DNA from 2 places in the Streptomyces sp. NPDC059897 genome. Region 2 is predicted to be linked to the other one. Evidence: riboswitches for the same ligand, from Rfam matches in the RefSeq annotation. Region 2 holds a riboswitch; the other holds the start of a gene.
What was found. Region 2 has a riboswitch for cyclic di-AMP ahead of ACFV9W_RS23850 (C40 family peptidase). Riboswitches for the same ligand answer to the same signal wherever they lie in the genome.
Positions count from the first base shown of each region.

Region 1: linked by a shared signal. The riboswitch ahead of ACFV9W_RS31315 (M23 family metallopeptidase) and the one ahead of ACFV9W_RS23850 (C40 family peptidase) in region 2 are both predicted to bind cyclic di-AMP.

Region 1 covers NZ_JBHWKQ010000039.1:45,373-52,816, forward strand. Annotated here, with positions in the region: gene ACFV9W_RS31290 (ATP-binding protein) at 1-598, opposite strand, end outside; gene ACFV9W_RS31295 (PP2C family protein-serine/threonine phosphatase) at 814-1,533, opposite strand; gene ACFV9W_RS31300 (alginate lyase family protein) at 2,039-3,262, shown strand; tRNA gene ACFV9W_RS31305 (tRNA-Met) at 3,325-3,398, shown strand; gene ACFV9W_RS31310 (PP2C family protein-serine/threonine phosphatase) at 3,584-4,702, shown strand; cyclic di-AMP (ydaO/yuaA leader) riboswitch at 4,968-5,103, shown strand; gene ACFV9W_RS31315 (M23 family metallopeptidase) at 5,115-6,167, shown strand; gene ACFV9W_RS31320 (aldo/keto reductase) at 6,311-7,267, shown strand; gene ACFV9W_RS31325 (PrsW family intramembrane metalloprotease) at 7,304-7,444, opposite strand, start outside.
Region 2 covers NZ_JBHWKQ010000022.1:96,037-103,480, reverse strand. Annotated here, with positions in the region: gene ACFV9W_RS23860 (ATP-dependent Clp protease proteolytic subunit) at 53-688, shown strand; gene ACFV9W_RS23855 (hypothetical protein) at 696-1,004, shown strand; cyclic di-AMP (ydaO/yuaA leader) riboswitch at 1,348-1,559, shown strand; gene ACFV9W_RS23850 (C40 family peptidase) at 1,563-2,036, shown strand; gene ACFV9W_RS23845 (DUF6328 family protein) at 2,085-2,558, shown strand; gene ACFV9W_RS23840 (ATP-binding protein) at 2,542-2,979, opposite strand; gene ACFV9W_RS23835 (helix-turn-helix domain-containing protein) at 3,264-4,115, shown strand; gene ACFV9W_RS23830 (DUF397 domain-containing protein) at 4,166-4,375, shown strand; gene ACFV9W_RS23825 (8-amino-7-oxononanoate synthase) at 4,359-5,528, opposite strand; gene bioB (biotin synthase BioB) at 5,698-6,840, shown strand; gene ACFV9W_RS23815 (adenosylmethionine--8-amino-7-oxononanoate transaminase) at 6,833-7,444, shown strand, end outside.

The DNA.
Region 1 (7,444 bases), on a different contig from region 2:
CCGCGAGCGCCGCCCCGGGCGACGTTTCCACCGCGCGCAGGGTGAACAGCAGTTCCGCGTCGGCGGGCACCGCGCCGGGGCGGCGCGTCCCCGTGGTGACGGGCAGCGGGGGAACCGCCACCGTCCGCTCGCCGTCGGTCCGCAAGGGGATCCGGCTGGAGGCCAGCACGTGCACCCCGGGGGCCGCCGCCAGGAGCGCCCGGACGAAGTCCCCGCAGCCGGCGGCGAGGTGCTCGCAACAGTCCAGGATCAGCAGCAGCCGCTTGTCCGCCAGCCACTCGGCCACCACCTCACGCGTGGGCCGGGGGGACTGGTCGGACAGGCGCAGCACCTCGTAGAGGGCGAGCGCGATCGTCTCCTCCTCCCTGATGGGGTAGAGCTCGACCAGCCACACCCCGTCGGGAAAGGCGGCCTGGGCGTCGGCTCCCACCTGCCGGGACAGCCGGCTCTTGCCCACCCCGCCCGGCCCGGTCAGCGTCACGAGCCGATGGGTGCTCACCAAGTCCTGGAGGGCGCTCAGTTCGTCCTCGCGTCCGACGAAGCATGTCGTCTCGCAGGGCAGGTTGCCCTTCGTCCGCTCGTGCCGGGAGCTTTCCATGTGACCCGTCCCCCTCCGGTGCGGCGGCCGCCGTCCACCGGCCGCACCCGAGTCTGCTCCGGCGCCGCCACCCACACGCCAAATGCCATGAGCTGCCCGGATCCTCTTCCGGAGCGCACACATGGCCACAGCATCCGGCCACTCCCGGCCAGCCGCCGCCACGGTCCGGTCGACCGGGGAGCCGGGCGCGGCCGGCACCCCCGGGGCCGGTGGGCTCAGGCGCGGCGGTGCTCCAGGAGCAGCAGGAGGGCGTCGTCGTTCAGGTGGCCGCCGGTGTGGCGGAGCAGGTCGCTTTCGATGCGGGTCAGATGGCTGCCGGGGTCCTCGGTGGGGTGCGAGGCCGCGCTTTCGGCCAGCGGGAAGTCGAGGCCGAGCGGGCTGCGGGCCTCGGTGACCCCGTCGGTGTAGAAGAGCAGGCGGTCGGCGGGGGCGAACGGCATGGTGTGCGTGGTGAGGCGGCCGTCGGCCAGGTCGAGGAGGCCGAGGGGCAGCGCGGGCGTCAGTACGTTGGCGAAGACGGCCGAGGAGCCGCGGACCACCAGTGGGGGCGGGTGGCCGCAGCAGAGCAGTTCGGCCCGGGCGTCGGTGCCGATGGTGCCCAGGATGGCGGTGACGTACTGCTCCGGGTGGGGTGAGCGGGCGATGAGCGAGTGGAGCCGGTGCGCGATCCCGCCCAGGGCGGGTTCCTCGGGGGCGAGCAGCCGCCAGGCCCGCAGGACCGCGGCGGCGGTGCCGTGGGCCGCCGCGCCGTGGCCCATGACGTCACCGATGATCAACCTCACCCCGTCGGCGGTGGGGGCGACGCCGAAGATGTCCCCGCCGGAGCCGGTGACCGGCGAGATGTGACGGGCGATCAGTCGCAGTGGCCCGGAGGCCACGGTGACGGGGTGCAGTGTGAGTTGACCGGGGCGGCTGTGACCTGCGCTGTGCGACATGCGGGGTCCCGTCGTGTTGCGTGAACCCACGAGCGTAATTGGGCGTTGACCGCCGGTGTGCTCGATAAGGCGAGTACCGCTACCTACATCTATTTGTCGAAAGCTTTCTTCTCGGACCACCGCATCCGAGGGGGCCCGAAATGCCGAAGCGGGGCACCGAGGCCGGACTGTGCGGCGCGGGGAAAAGGGCCCGAAAGGGGCGGAAGGAGTGCGAAGGTGACACGAAGAGCGCAGGGAAGCGGCACAGGGCCGTTCCCGACCGGCGCAACAGATCCTGCGCCGACCGCCCGCAGGCGTCAGGCTGCTAGACGAGCGAGTCCGGCCCCCTGCCTGCCGGAAATGGCTTGGCACGCACGCTCGCGGCGTTGTCGTCGGTTGCCGACGCTCCGCGTCGACGCCCTCCTCCGCCTTGCGATCGCACGCACCAAGCCATTTCCGGCCCGCCCTCCGGGCGGACGACAGGGGGCCGGACTCGCTCGTCCAGTGATCCGACCGGAGGTGTTGCATGGCAGCGGGCGCACGGACGCGACGCGTTCTTCTGGGGGGCCTCGTCCCTCTGTTGGTGGTGGCCGCGACGGCGTGCGGCGCGGCCACACGGACCGACTCCGACGTGGGGGCGCACCCCGAGCACCGGCCCTCCGGCGGCCCCTTCGCGCACCCCGGCGTCCTGGTCGGCAAGGGGCAACTGGCCGCGGTCCGCGACCACGTGACCCGCAAGCAGGAGCCGTGGATCTCCGCGTACAAGGAGATGAGCACCAGCAAGTACGCCGACCTCGACTACAAGGCCAAGCCGTACGCCACCGTGAAGTGCCCCTTCGACGCCGAGGCCGGACAGGGCTGCGTCGAGGAGCGCGAGGACGCCATCGCCGCCTATACGCAGGCCCTGCTGTGGAACGTCACCCGCGACAAGGCGCACGCCGCCAAGGCCGTCGAGATCATGAACGCCTGGGCGGACAAGGTCACCGGGCACAGCGAGGACAACGCGGGGCTCCAGGCCGCCTGGGCCGGCGCGTCCTGGGCGAAGGCCGCCGAGCTGATGCAGTACACGTACAAGGACTGGCCGGACGGGCAGGAGCTGAAGTTCCAGCGGATGCTGCGCGAGGCCTACCTGCCGGAAGTGCGCGGCGGCTCCGCGGACTTCAACGGCAACTGGGACCTGGTGATGGCCGACGCGACGATGAGCATGGCCGTCTACCTGAACGACCAGAGCGCCTTCGACCAGGCCGTCGGGCACTTCAGGGACCGTGTCCCCGCGTACTTCTACCTGTCCTCCGACGGGAAGCTGCCGGTGAAGCCGAAGGGCAGCGGCATCGACACCCCGAAGGAACTGCGGACGTACTGGTTCGGGCAGAAGACCTTCAAGGATGGGCTCGCCCAGGAGACCTGCCGCAACTTCAAGCACGCCAGCTACTCGCTCGCCGCCACCTCCCACATGGCCGAGACCGCCTGGCACCAGGGCGTCGACCTGTACGGGGAGGTGAAGGACCGGCTCGCCGCGGCGCTGGAGCTGCACTCCAAGTACCAGCTGGGCGCCAAGGCCCCGTCCTGGCTGTGCGGCGGGAAGGTGCAGCGGGACATGGGGCCCGACACGGAGGTGGGGCTCCAGCACCTACAGGGGCGGCTGAAGATGGACCTCCCGCACACCGAGAGGCTCACCGAGAAGCAGCGTCCCGAGGGGACGGACGACCTGTTCGTGGCGTGGGAGACGCTGACGCACGCCGCCGCGTGAGCGGTCACGCGAAGCGATTCGCGTTCACTCCCCCTGATGGCGTAGAGTTGTGAACACAACGGCGCGGGGTGGAGCAGCTCGGTAGCTCGCTGGGCTCATAACCCAGAGGTCGCAGGTTCAAATCCTGTCCCCGCTACTGAAGAACAGGGCCCGGAATCTCATGAGATTCCGGGCCCTGTTCGTTTGTTTTCCGCATGCTCGCCCGTGTTGCGCACGTCACGTTCCCCACCCGTACGGCCCACCCCTGCTCGCCTCCGCGTCCCCGTGCGGGAACTCTTGGTGAGACGCCGGAAGCTGGCAGGGAACGGCAGGAGACGAGTGGTGGGGCAGCGAACAGGAGGCACCGGCTGGAGACGGAGGAGGCACGGCTCCGACACCGCGAGCACTCGCCTCTTCCTTCGGCTGCTGCCCCTGCTGCTCGTCATCGGCGGCGCGGTCTACGAGTACGTCACCCCCAGCGGCTTCCCCGGTGCCCCCTTGTTCAGCGCGGCTCCGCTGGTGGCCGCCCCGTTCTTCTCGCTCGGCGCGACGGCCCTGGTCGGCGTGGTGTCGATCGGAGCGATCGTCGCGGTGCACCTGCGCTTCACGGAGAACCTCGACTCCGTGTTCGTCACCGAGATCGTCACCGTGGCCACCGTCTGCCTGCTGGCCTGCCTGCTCAACCGGATCGTCTACCGCAGCTACGAGCAGCTGGCCTCCGCCCGTGAGATCGCCCAGGCCGCCCAGTTGGCGGTGCTGCCGGAGCCGGCCCGGCGGCTCGGCGGTCTCGCCATCGCGGCGCGCTACGAGGCGGCGCAGGCCGACGCGTTCATCGGCGGCGACCTGTACGCGGTCCAGGACACCCCGCACGGCATCCGGATCATCGTCGGTGACGTGCGCGGCAAGGGGCTCGGCGCGGTCGCGGCGGTCGCCGTCGTCATCGGGGCGTTCCGGGAGGCCGCCGAGCAGGAGGGCTCCCTGGAGGCGGTCGCCCAGCGCCTGGAGCGGGCCCTGGCCCGCGAGGGCACCCGGCGCAGCGGCATCGACGACTTCGAGGGCTTCACCACCGCGGTGCTCGCCGAGATCCCGCACGGCGTCGACCTCGTGCGGGTCCTGAACCGCGGTCACCCCGCCCCGCTCCTGCTGCTCGGCGACGGCACCGTACGCGCGCTCGACCCGTGCCAGGCGGCGCTGCCGCTCGGCATGAGCGAACTGGGCAGCTGGCCCGACCGGGCCGTCGAGGCGGCGTTCCCGTCCGCGGCCACGCTGCTGCTCTACACCGACGGGCTCTCCGAGGCGCGCGACGCGAACGGCCGCTTCTACGATCCGGCGGCCCGGCTGTCGGGACGCCTCTTCCCGGGGCCCGAGGAACTCCTCGCGGCCCTCGCCGCGGAGGTGCGCGCGCACACCGGCAACGGGACGACCGACGACATGGCGCTGCTCGCCGTGCGGCGGACCTGAGGTCCTTGATCGTTTGTTACTCGAGGTAGCCGACCGTAGTCGAACGGCGTCGCTCCGCATAACAATTGACGTACCGTCAGAGGATTGAGTCCGTTGAATGTGGGGACGGTGTGACGTCAACTCGCCCCGTTCCGCCCGCTAGTGTCCTGAAAAGTCCTGGCCAGAGTCGTGAACGATCAGTGGGAAGCGCTTGGAATTACTGTCTGCTGTCTATTAACGTTCGATAACGCAGCGCGGTCGTCCCAGCCGTCACAAGAGATGGCTCCGTGCGCACACGCCTAATCCCGCAAGGGAGCCGGGGAACCACCAACTTGGGGTGAATCGGACACCTTTGGTGTCCGTAGGAGACCTTCCTGCTCCGAACCCGTCAGCTAACCCGGTAGGCGAGAAGGAAGGAAAGGAGAGCGCCCCCGTGGCGTCGAACCGGCCTGCCCCCGACTTCTTCTACGGCCCCGAAGACACCTCCGGCGTCGAGCAGGAGACCTGGGAAGAGTGGAATCCCACCGAGGAGTCCCTCGCTCCCGTCCGCGGCAGGCATCGCGTAGCCCGCCGCCGCGGCGGATTCGCGCGCAGCTCCACTGTTCTCGGCGTCGGCGTGGTCGCCGCCGTCGGTGCGGGCGGCATCGCCACCGCACAGGGCGGCAAGCCGCCGGTCCACATCTCCATGCCCGACCTCTCCGCGGTCAAGGACTCGCTGCCCGAGGCCAAGTCGCTGCCGGGCGTGGGCTCGCTGATATCCGACGGCTCGGACTCCGGTTCCGACTCCGGCGCCACGGCCTCCCCGCTGAGCGGCGCCGGAATCACCCAGGCCGAGGCCGCCGACGGACAGACCGGCGCGGGCGAGGCACTGCGGGCCCGCATCATGCAGCAGGCCGAGACGCAGCAGGACGCCGCCGACGCCTCCGCGAAGCAGGCCGCCGAGGAGGCCGCCGCGCAGCAGGCCGCCGAAGAGGCCGCCGCCAAGCAGGACGCGGCGAAGGCCAAGGAGATCGCCGCGAAGAAGAAGGCCGAGGCGGAGGCCCGCCGCAAGGCGGAGGAGGAGCGCCTGCGCAAGCTGGCCGCCGCCTTCAAGCTCCCGGTCGCCTCGTACACGCTCTCCGGCACCTTCGGCCAGCCCGGCTCCATGTGGTCCTCCGGCTACCACACGGGCCTCGACTTCGCCGCCTCCACCGGTACCCCGATCCGCGCCATCCACTCCGGCACGGTCACGGAGGCCGGCTGGGCGGGCGCGTACGGCTACCGCACGGTGCTCACGCTCGACGACGGCACCGAGCTGTGGTTCTGCCACCAGTCCTCGCTCAATGTCAGCGCGGGCCAGAAGGTCACCACCGGCGACGTCATCGGCCGCGTGGGCGCCACGGGCAATGTCACCGGGCCGCACCTCCACCTGGAGGTCCACCCCGACGGGCAGTCCACCGGCGTCGACCCCGGGTCGTGGCTGCGCGACAAGGGCCTCTCTCTCTGAGGACCCATGAGTCCGTGAACCCGTGAACCCCGGCGGTCCTGGCGCTGACCCCCCGACGTCAGGGCTGCCGGTTTGCCCATTCTTGGGGCAACTTCCGGGGTGCGCCCGGAATACCGTATTCCGTACGGGTGTTGAGGCAGAGCATGACTTCCTCCTCTTCCACGCTGCGCAAGCTCGGCACCTCCGACCTCGAGGTCTTCCCGCTCTCCCTGGGCGGCAACGTGTTCGGCTGGACCGCCGACGAGGCCACGTCCTTCGAGGTGCTCGACGCGTACGTCGCCGCGGGCGGCAACTTCATCGACACCGCCGATGTGTACTCGGCCTGGGTGGACGGCAACAAGGGCGGTGAGTCGGAGACCGTCATCGGCACGTGGCTGGCCTCGCGCGGGCGCCGCGACGACGTCGTCATCGCCACCAAGGGCAGCCAGCACCCCGAGTACCAGGGCCTGTCCGCCGCCAACATCAAGGCCGCGGCCGACGCCTCCCTGAAGCGCCTGGGCACCGACCACATCGACCTGTACTACACGCACTACGACAAGCCCGAGGTGCCGGTCGAGGAGATCATCGGCGCCCTCGACGAGCTGGTGAAGGCGGGCAAGGTGCGGCACATCGCCGCGTCGAACATCTCCGCCGAGCGCCTGAAGGAATCCCTCGACTTCTCCGACCGCGAGGGCCTCGCCCGCTACGTCGCGCTCCAGCCGCACTACAACCTCGTCTCGCGCGACACGTACGAGGGCGAACTCCAGGACGTCGCCGCCCGCGCGGGCCTCGGCTCCGTGCCGTACTACGCGCTCGCCTCCGGCTTCCTGACCGGCAAGTACCGGCCGGGCGTCGCCGTCGACAGCGCGCGGGCCGCCGGTGCGGGCAAGCACCTGGAGACCGAGCGGGGGCAGCGGGTCCTGACCGCCCTCGACGAGATCGCGCAGGCCCACGACGCGGAGATCGCCACGGTCGCCCTCGCCTGGCTCGCCGCGCAGCCCACGGTGACGGCGCCGATCGCGTCCGCGCGGACCGTCGAACAGCTCCCGGCGCTGCTCGCGGTGGCGGACCTGCGGCTGACGCAGGCGGACCTCGACCGGCTGACGGTGGCTTCCGCGTGAGCCCTCGGCAGCAGTGAGCCCTCGGCAGGGCCGGCGTCAGTACCGGTAGGGGTTGTAGTTGTACGTGGGGTACGCGGGGCCCTGTGCCAGCGGGCCCGCGTACACCGGGGGCAGCCACATCGGCGCCGCGATCTGGGAGCCGTACGCGAGCGCCGGGCGCGCGTAGTGGCGCCGCAC
Region 2 (7,444 bases):
AGAGAAGCGCGCACCGCAGCCAGACCTGAAGCAGCGCCTTGAGGAGGCCCCCATGCCCCGTCCGTCCGGCCGCTACGTCCTGCCCGAGTTCACCGAGCGCACCAGTTCGGGCAGCCGCACCCTCGACCCCTATTCGAAGCTTCTGGAAGAGCGCATCGTCTTCCTCGGGACGCCGGTCGACGACGTCTCGGCGAACGATGTGATGGCGCAGTTCATGCACCTCGAGTACCTGGACCCCGACCGGGACATCTCCCTGTACATCAACTCCCCGGGCGGCTCGTTCAGCGCGATGACCGCGCTCTACGACACGATGCGGTTCGTCGGCTGCGACGTCGCGACGACCTGTCTGGGGCAGTGCTCGTCCGTGGCCGCGGTGCTGCTCGCGGCGGGGACACCGGGCAAGCGGATGACGCTGCCCGGCGCGCGCGTGGTGATCGACCAGCCCTCGCTGCCCGAGCCGGCCCAGGGCCAGCCGAGCGACCTCGAGATCTACGCGAGTGAACTCACGCGCATGCGCGACCAGTTGGAGGAGCTGCTCGCCCGGCACAGCGGACGCACCAAGGAACAGGTGGGCGCGGACATCGAGCGGGACACCGTGCTGACGGCCGAACAGGCCCTGGAGTACGGCCTGGTGGACCACGTCGTGGAGAACCGGACCGCCACCCTGCGCTCCCCCGGCGCGAGGTGATCGGCCGATGTATCCGCCCGAACTCCCGCCGCTGCCCGCGCTGACCCGCGCCGAGTGCGAACTCGTGGACCGCTATCTGGAGGTCGTCGATCTCGTCGCGCGGATCAACCCGGCCCGGGGCGACGACACCTACAGCGGCCTGCGCGCGGCGCAGGCGCTGGCGAGCAGGGCCGTCGAACTGCGGGACGCGCTGAACCTGATGCACCAGAGGGGCGAGAGCCGCATGCACGCGAGCACGCTGGCGCGGGCGCTGCGCGTCCTGGACGGGGAGCGGCGAACCAATCGGGTCACGCTTCCTTCAGAACCGGTCGGTTGAAGTCGGTTCGAGTCAACCGGAGCCGCAGAGCGTTCACCGGACATCCGAGCCGCCGGACCGCGACCCAAACGACCCAGACGGGGTACCCCGGACGGCCCAGCCTCCGGTACGCAAATGAGCCCGGCAAAGTTGCGTACGCGTCGTAGGCGGCCGCCGGAATATGGCCTTCCGCCGCTGGTACGGGCCTCGTCGGGCCTCGGCGGGCAGGGGCGAAAGCCGCACCGTCCACCCGAACGGGTCAAGCGTGACGAGCCTCACTTACCGCCGGTTCACCACGGTTTTCGCCTCGGCCGTGCGTGAAGATCCGTTGCGACGACAAGCCCCCGCCACCGCGGCGGGGCGGTCCGCACGGACGCCGAGTCCTGCCAGCGTGCGGATGCCAGGTCGACAGGAGTGCATCGGCAGGAGTGGAGGACCCGAGCACGACGGGCCCCCGCCGCACCTCGTCAGAGGCCGCGCCGGACGGTCCTTGGGGTGAAGCCGCGGTACGCGGCCGGGCAACTTCGCCACCCGAACCCGACAGGTCATCCTTCACAGGCGGTTGACGAAGGGTTGCGCATGACTGCGCTGAATCGTGTTCCGTCGCTGCTGACCCGGGCGGGTACCGCTTCCGCCCTCTCCCTCGCCGTCGCCGGCGGGGGGCTCATGGTCCCGGGCGCCGCATCCGAGGCATCGGCGGCGACGGCATCGGTCAAGGCACTGCAGGTCGCCGCGTCCAAGAAGGGTGCGCCCTACAAGTGGGGCGCCGCCGGGCCGCACCGGTTCGACTGCTCGGGGCTCACGCTCTACTCGTTCAAGCGGGCCGGCAAGAAGCTGCCGCGCACCGCGGCCCAGCAGTACAACCGGACCAAGCACATCTCCAGGTCCCATCGCTCACGTGGTGACCTGGTGTTCTTCCGCTCCGGCCGGAGCATTTACCACGTCGGCATCTACGCCGGCAAGGGCCGCATCTGGCACTCCCCGAAGACCGGTTCCGTGGTCCGTCTGGAGCGGATCTGGACGAACAGCGTGCTGTACGGCCGGGTGCGGTGAGGCGCCGCGCTCGCGCTTGAGCGTGCCGCGAGCGGATACTCGTAAGGGATGAATGAGCGCAACGAAACGCCGCTGGAACGCGCCGATCGGAACTTCGGTGAGCTCCTTCAGGAGCTCCGGGTCACCCAGACCGGTGTGCAGTTCCTGTTCGCGTTCTTGCTGACGCTCGCCTTCACTCCCCGGTTCCCGTCGCTCGACACGGTCCAACGGACCACGTACGTGACGACGCTGCTTCTCACGGTCATCGCGGCCGCGCTGTTCACGGCGCCGGCCGCGGTGCACCGGGTGCTGTTCCAGATGGGCGCGAAGCGGCGGATCGTACGGGTGTCCTCACGGCTCGCCGCGTACGGGATGGCGGCGCTCGTGCTGGCGCTCACCGGGTCCGTGCTGCTCGTGGTCGATGTGACCGTCGGCAGGGCCGGCGGGATCGCCGCGGGCGTCGGGGCGTTCTGCATCTGTGCCGGGCTGTGGGGGCTGCTGCCGTGGCTGATGCGGCGGGCGGTCCTCAAGCGGGACGACTGACCGAGGCCACCCAGGGCAGTGTGATCCACACCGTCTTGCCGCCCTCCGGGGTCGGCCGCACCGTCAGGGTGCCGCCGCACTCCGCGGTGAGACAGCGGATGATGACCATCCCCCGCCCGTTGTCCTGCTGGACCGCGGCCGGCAGCCGCTTGGGGTAGCGGGGATGGCTGTCGGTGACGCCGATGCGCAGCTGCTCGTCGCGCTCCAGCTCCATGTCGACGGTGAACGTCGGGGACTGCCCGAGGGTGTGCTGCACCGCGTTCGTCGCGAGTTCGGACACGATCAGGCGGACGGTGTCCGCCGCGTCGGTGCCGGACGCCATGCCCCACTCCGCGAGAACCGACGCGACGTACCTGCGGGCGGACGAGACCGAGGCGGGATCGCTCGGCAGGGTGACGGATGCTTCCTGATGGTCTGCCATGGCGACGTGTCCCTTTCCCGCCGAGGTGGCTCGTCCGGCCTCGCGGATCGCTCGCGCGCGGGCCCCGGCAACTGCTTCGCGCCAGATTGCCACTTGGACGTCCCACTGTGGTGCCGATCCCCCAAGATATGCATATATCTGTCGCTCGATGCGGTGAACTCTGCGCCGGTGGACCGTATTTGGGCCGGGACACGCTCCGTCCTCTACCGTCGGCTCAGACACGCGTCCCGTGCGGGCCGGGAGGGAGCCCGGCCGGGTGGCGCGAGGAGCCCGAGGAGTCCTCCATGAAATACGGTCCCGCGGTACGCCGCCGCAAGCTCGGTGCCGAATTGCGGACGCTGCGCGTCCAGGCCGGCCTCACGAGCGGGGAGGCGGCCCGGCTCGTCGGCTGGCACCAGTCGAAGGTGAGCAGGATCGAGACAGGGCGCAGTGGCGTGAAGCCTTCGGACGTGCTGCGGCTGCTCGACGCCTTCGAGGCCCGCGATCCCGGGATCCGGGAGCTGCTGGTCGCGCTGGCCGGCGGGGACGAGGCGGGCGGGCACCACTGGTGGCACGCGTACCGCGGTCTGCTGCCGCCCGCCTACCGCGATTTCATCAGTCTCGAGTCCCAGGCGTGCCGCATCAGGACTCTGGAGACGAGCGTCGTACCAGGGCTTCTGCAGACACCCGAGTACGCGCACGCGGTGACACGTTCCGTGCTGAACGGGGCGCCGGACCGGCACATCGACGCGCTGGTGGAGGTGCGGCTCGCACGCCAGGACGTGCTGCGCGCCGATCCTCCGCTGCGGCTCACCGCGGTGCTCGACGAGGCGGTGCTGCGCAGGGAGGTGGGCGGGAACGGTGTGCTGCGGCGGCAGTTGACACATCTGGCCGAGGCGGCGGCGATGCCGCATGTCCGGATCCAGGTGCTTCCGTTCGCGTCCGGTGGTCATATCGGCCTGACAGGGCCTTTCGTTGTGTTCTCTTTTCCGAACACATCTGATCTGGATGTGGTTGTTCTCGACCATTTGACGAGTAGCCTCTACCTCGAACGGAAAGAAGACCTCAAGGCGTACACGGACGCCTTTGACGCTCTTCTGCTCCATGCCAGGTCACCCGAGGATTCGCTGGAATTCATCGCAAAGATTGCCGGGTAAACGAGGACGCCGACACCTCGTCGTGCGCCGGCACCGCGTGAGGAGGCACCATGACCATTGCCTGCAGTACGTCGCTGAGCGGAGTCCGATGGCGGCGCAGCAGCCGCAGCACGGGCGCCAACAACTGCGTGGAGACAGCCCCGTTGAGGACGAGCGGGACGACCGGCCTGCTGGCCGTCCGCGACTCCAAGCACACGGCGGGGCCCGCGCTCCTGTTCACGTCCCGGTCCTGGCGGAGTTTCGTCAACTCCCTGCGGTAGCGGCCCCGTTGGGGGCAGTGCGGCTGATCACCCGGACGGCCTCGGCGACCTCGGTCGCCGTGAGGTCGGCGCGGGCGGTCAGTCGCAGCCGCGCGATGCCGTCGGGCACGGAGGGCGGCCGGAAGCACCCCACCGAGAGTCCCGCGTCCCGACAGTCGGCCGCCCAGCGGACGGCCGCGTCGGGCGAGGGGGCGCGCACGGAGACGACCGCGGCGTCGGGGCGCACAGCCAACAGCCCTTCTTCACTGAGCAGTTGATGCATGGACGACGCCACGTGCCGGGCGCGCGCGGCGCGTTCGGGCTCGCGGCGCAGCAGTCGCAGCGCCGCGAGGGCCGAGCCGCACGCGGCCGGGGCGAGACCCGTGTCGAAGATGAAGGTGCGGGCCGCGTTCACGAGATGGTCGATGACGTGGGCCGGGCCGAGGACCGCGCCGCCCTGGCTGCCGAGCGACTTGGACAGGGTGACACTGACGACGGTGTCGGCGGCGCCCGCGAGACCCGCCTCGTGCGGGACGCCGCGCCCGCCGGGACCCACCACACCGAGCCCGTGCGCGTCGTCGACGATCAGGCCCGCACCGAACTCCCTTGCCGCCCCTGCCAGTTCGGCGAGGGGCGCACGGTCGCCGTCCACCGAGAACACCGAGTCGGTGACGACGACGCTCGGCCCCTCATGCGTGCCGAGTGCCTTGCGGACGGCTTCCGGGTCCGCGTGCGGAGCCACTTGAGTGGCACCGCGGGCGAGCCGGCACCCGTCGATCAGCGAGGCGTGGTTGCCCGCGTCGGACACGATCAGTGAGCCGTGCGGGGCGAGCGCGGTGACGGCGGCGAGGTTCGCCGCGTACCCCGAGGAGAACACCAGGGCGGCCTCGAAACCGCAGAACTCGGCGAGTTCCCGCTCCAGGCGGGCGTGCAGTTCGGTGCTGCCCGTCACCAGGCGGGACCCGGTGGCCCCGCCGCCCCACCGGCGCGCGGCGGCGGCCGCGCCCTCGACGACCTCGGGGTGCCGAGCGAGGCCCAGATAGTCATTGCTCGCGAGGTCGAGCACCGGGCTGTCCGCGGGGCGCGGGCGCAGGGTGCGGACGAGTCCCGCGGCCTCGCGGGCGCGCCGCTGTGCGCCGATCCAGCCGAACGCGGGTGTGTGGGGCGTGGCCATGTGTCCCTCTGCGAGTCCGGCAACGGGTGAGCGGTGCTTTGTAGGTAATGCACAGACACTAGCGCCCGCGCCACTTGGGCAGGGTGTGGCAATACCCACACGCCGTACGCCGTCCTTTGTAGAGAGTCTCCTTTCCCCGAGAGCACGGGATAGGTAAGGATCAGGGCCCATGGACCTGCTGAACACGCTGGTGGACAAGGGGCTTCGGCGCGAACTGCCGAGCCGTGAAGAGGCGCTCGCGGTACTCGCGACGTCGGACGACGAACTGCTCGATGTGGTGGCCGCGGCCGGCAAGGTGCGCCGCCATTGGTTCGGGCGGCGGGTGAAACTCAACTATCTGGTGAACCTCAAGTCGGGCCTGTGCCCGGAGGACTGCTCGTACTGCTCGCAGCGCCTGGGTTCGAAGGCGGAGATCCTCAAGTACACGTGGCTGAAGCCCGACGAGGCCTCGAAGGCGGCGGCCGCCGGGGTCGCGGGCGGCGCCAAGCGGGTGTGTCTGGTGGCGAGCGGGCGCGGGCCGACGGACAAGGACGTGGACCGGGTCGCGAAGACCATCGACGCGATCAAGTCGGAGAACGAGGGCGTGGAGGTGTGCGCCTGCCTCGGCCTGCTCGACGAGGGCCAGGCGGAGCGGCTGCGCGGCGCGGGGGCGGACGCGTACAACCACAACCTGAACACCTCGGAGGCGACGTACGGCGACATCACCACGACGCACACCTACGCGGACCGCGTCGACACCGTGAGGAAGGCCCATGACGCCGGGCTCTCCGCCTGCTCCGGCCTGATCGCGGGCATGGGCGAGCGCGACGAGGACCTGGTCGACGTCGTCTACGGGCTGCGCGAACTCGACCCGGACTCGGTGCCGGTGAACTTCCTGATCCCGTTCGAGGGGACTCCGCTGGCCAAGGAGTGGAACCTGACGCCGCAGCGGTGTCTGCGGATCCTGGCCATGGTGCGGTTCGTGTGCCCGGACGTGGAGGTGCGGATCGCGGGTGGCCGCGAGGTGCACCTGCGCTCGATGCAGCCGCTCGCCCTGCACATCGCCAACTCCATCTTCCTGGGCGACTACTTGACCAGCGAGGGCCAGGCCGGGAAGACCGACCTGGACATGATCGCGGACGCCGGGTTCGAGGTGGAGGGCACGGAACAGGTGACACTGCCCGAGCACCGGGCCGTGGGTGGCTGCGGTTCGACGTGTGCGCCGGCACCGGAGACCGAAGGCGAGGCCACCACCGAGACCGAAGGGGCTCGCACCGACCTCGTCGCCGTACGCCGCCGGGGCGCGGGGACGGATCTGGCGCCCAATGCCTGAGCTGAACGTGGCCGAACTGCTCGACCTGGACCGTCGCCACGTCTGGCACCCGTACGGCCCGATGCCCGGCACACAAGCTCCCCTGGTCGTCGAGTCGGCGGCCGGGGTGCGGCTGCGGGTCGCCGGGCACGGCGAGCTGGTGGACGGCATGTCGTCGTGGTGGTCGGCGATCCACGGCTACGGGCACCCGGTGCTCGACGAGGCGGCGCGCGGCCAGTTGGGGCGGATGAGCCATGTGATGTTCGGCGGCCTGACGCACGAGCCGGCGGTCCGGCTCGTGGAGCGCCTTGTCGACATGTCACCGGAGGGCCTGGAGCACGTCTTCCTCGCCGACTCGGGGTCCGTGTCGGTCGAGGTCGCCCTGAAGATGTGTCTGCAGTACTGGCGCTCGCTCGGCAGGCCCGAGAAGCGGCGGATGCTGACGTGGCGCGGTGGCTACCACGGTGACACCTGGCAGCCGATGTCCGTGTGCGACCCGGAGGGCGGGATGCACGGGCTGTGGGCCGGTGTGCTGCAGGAGCAGATCTTCGTGCCCGAGCCGCCGAGCGGCTTCGACGCGTACGACGAGTCGTACGCGGAGCGGTTGCGGGAGGCGATCGGCCGG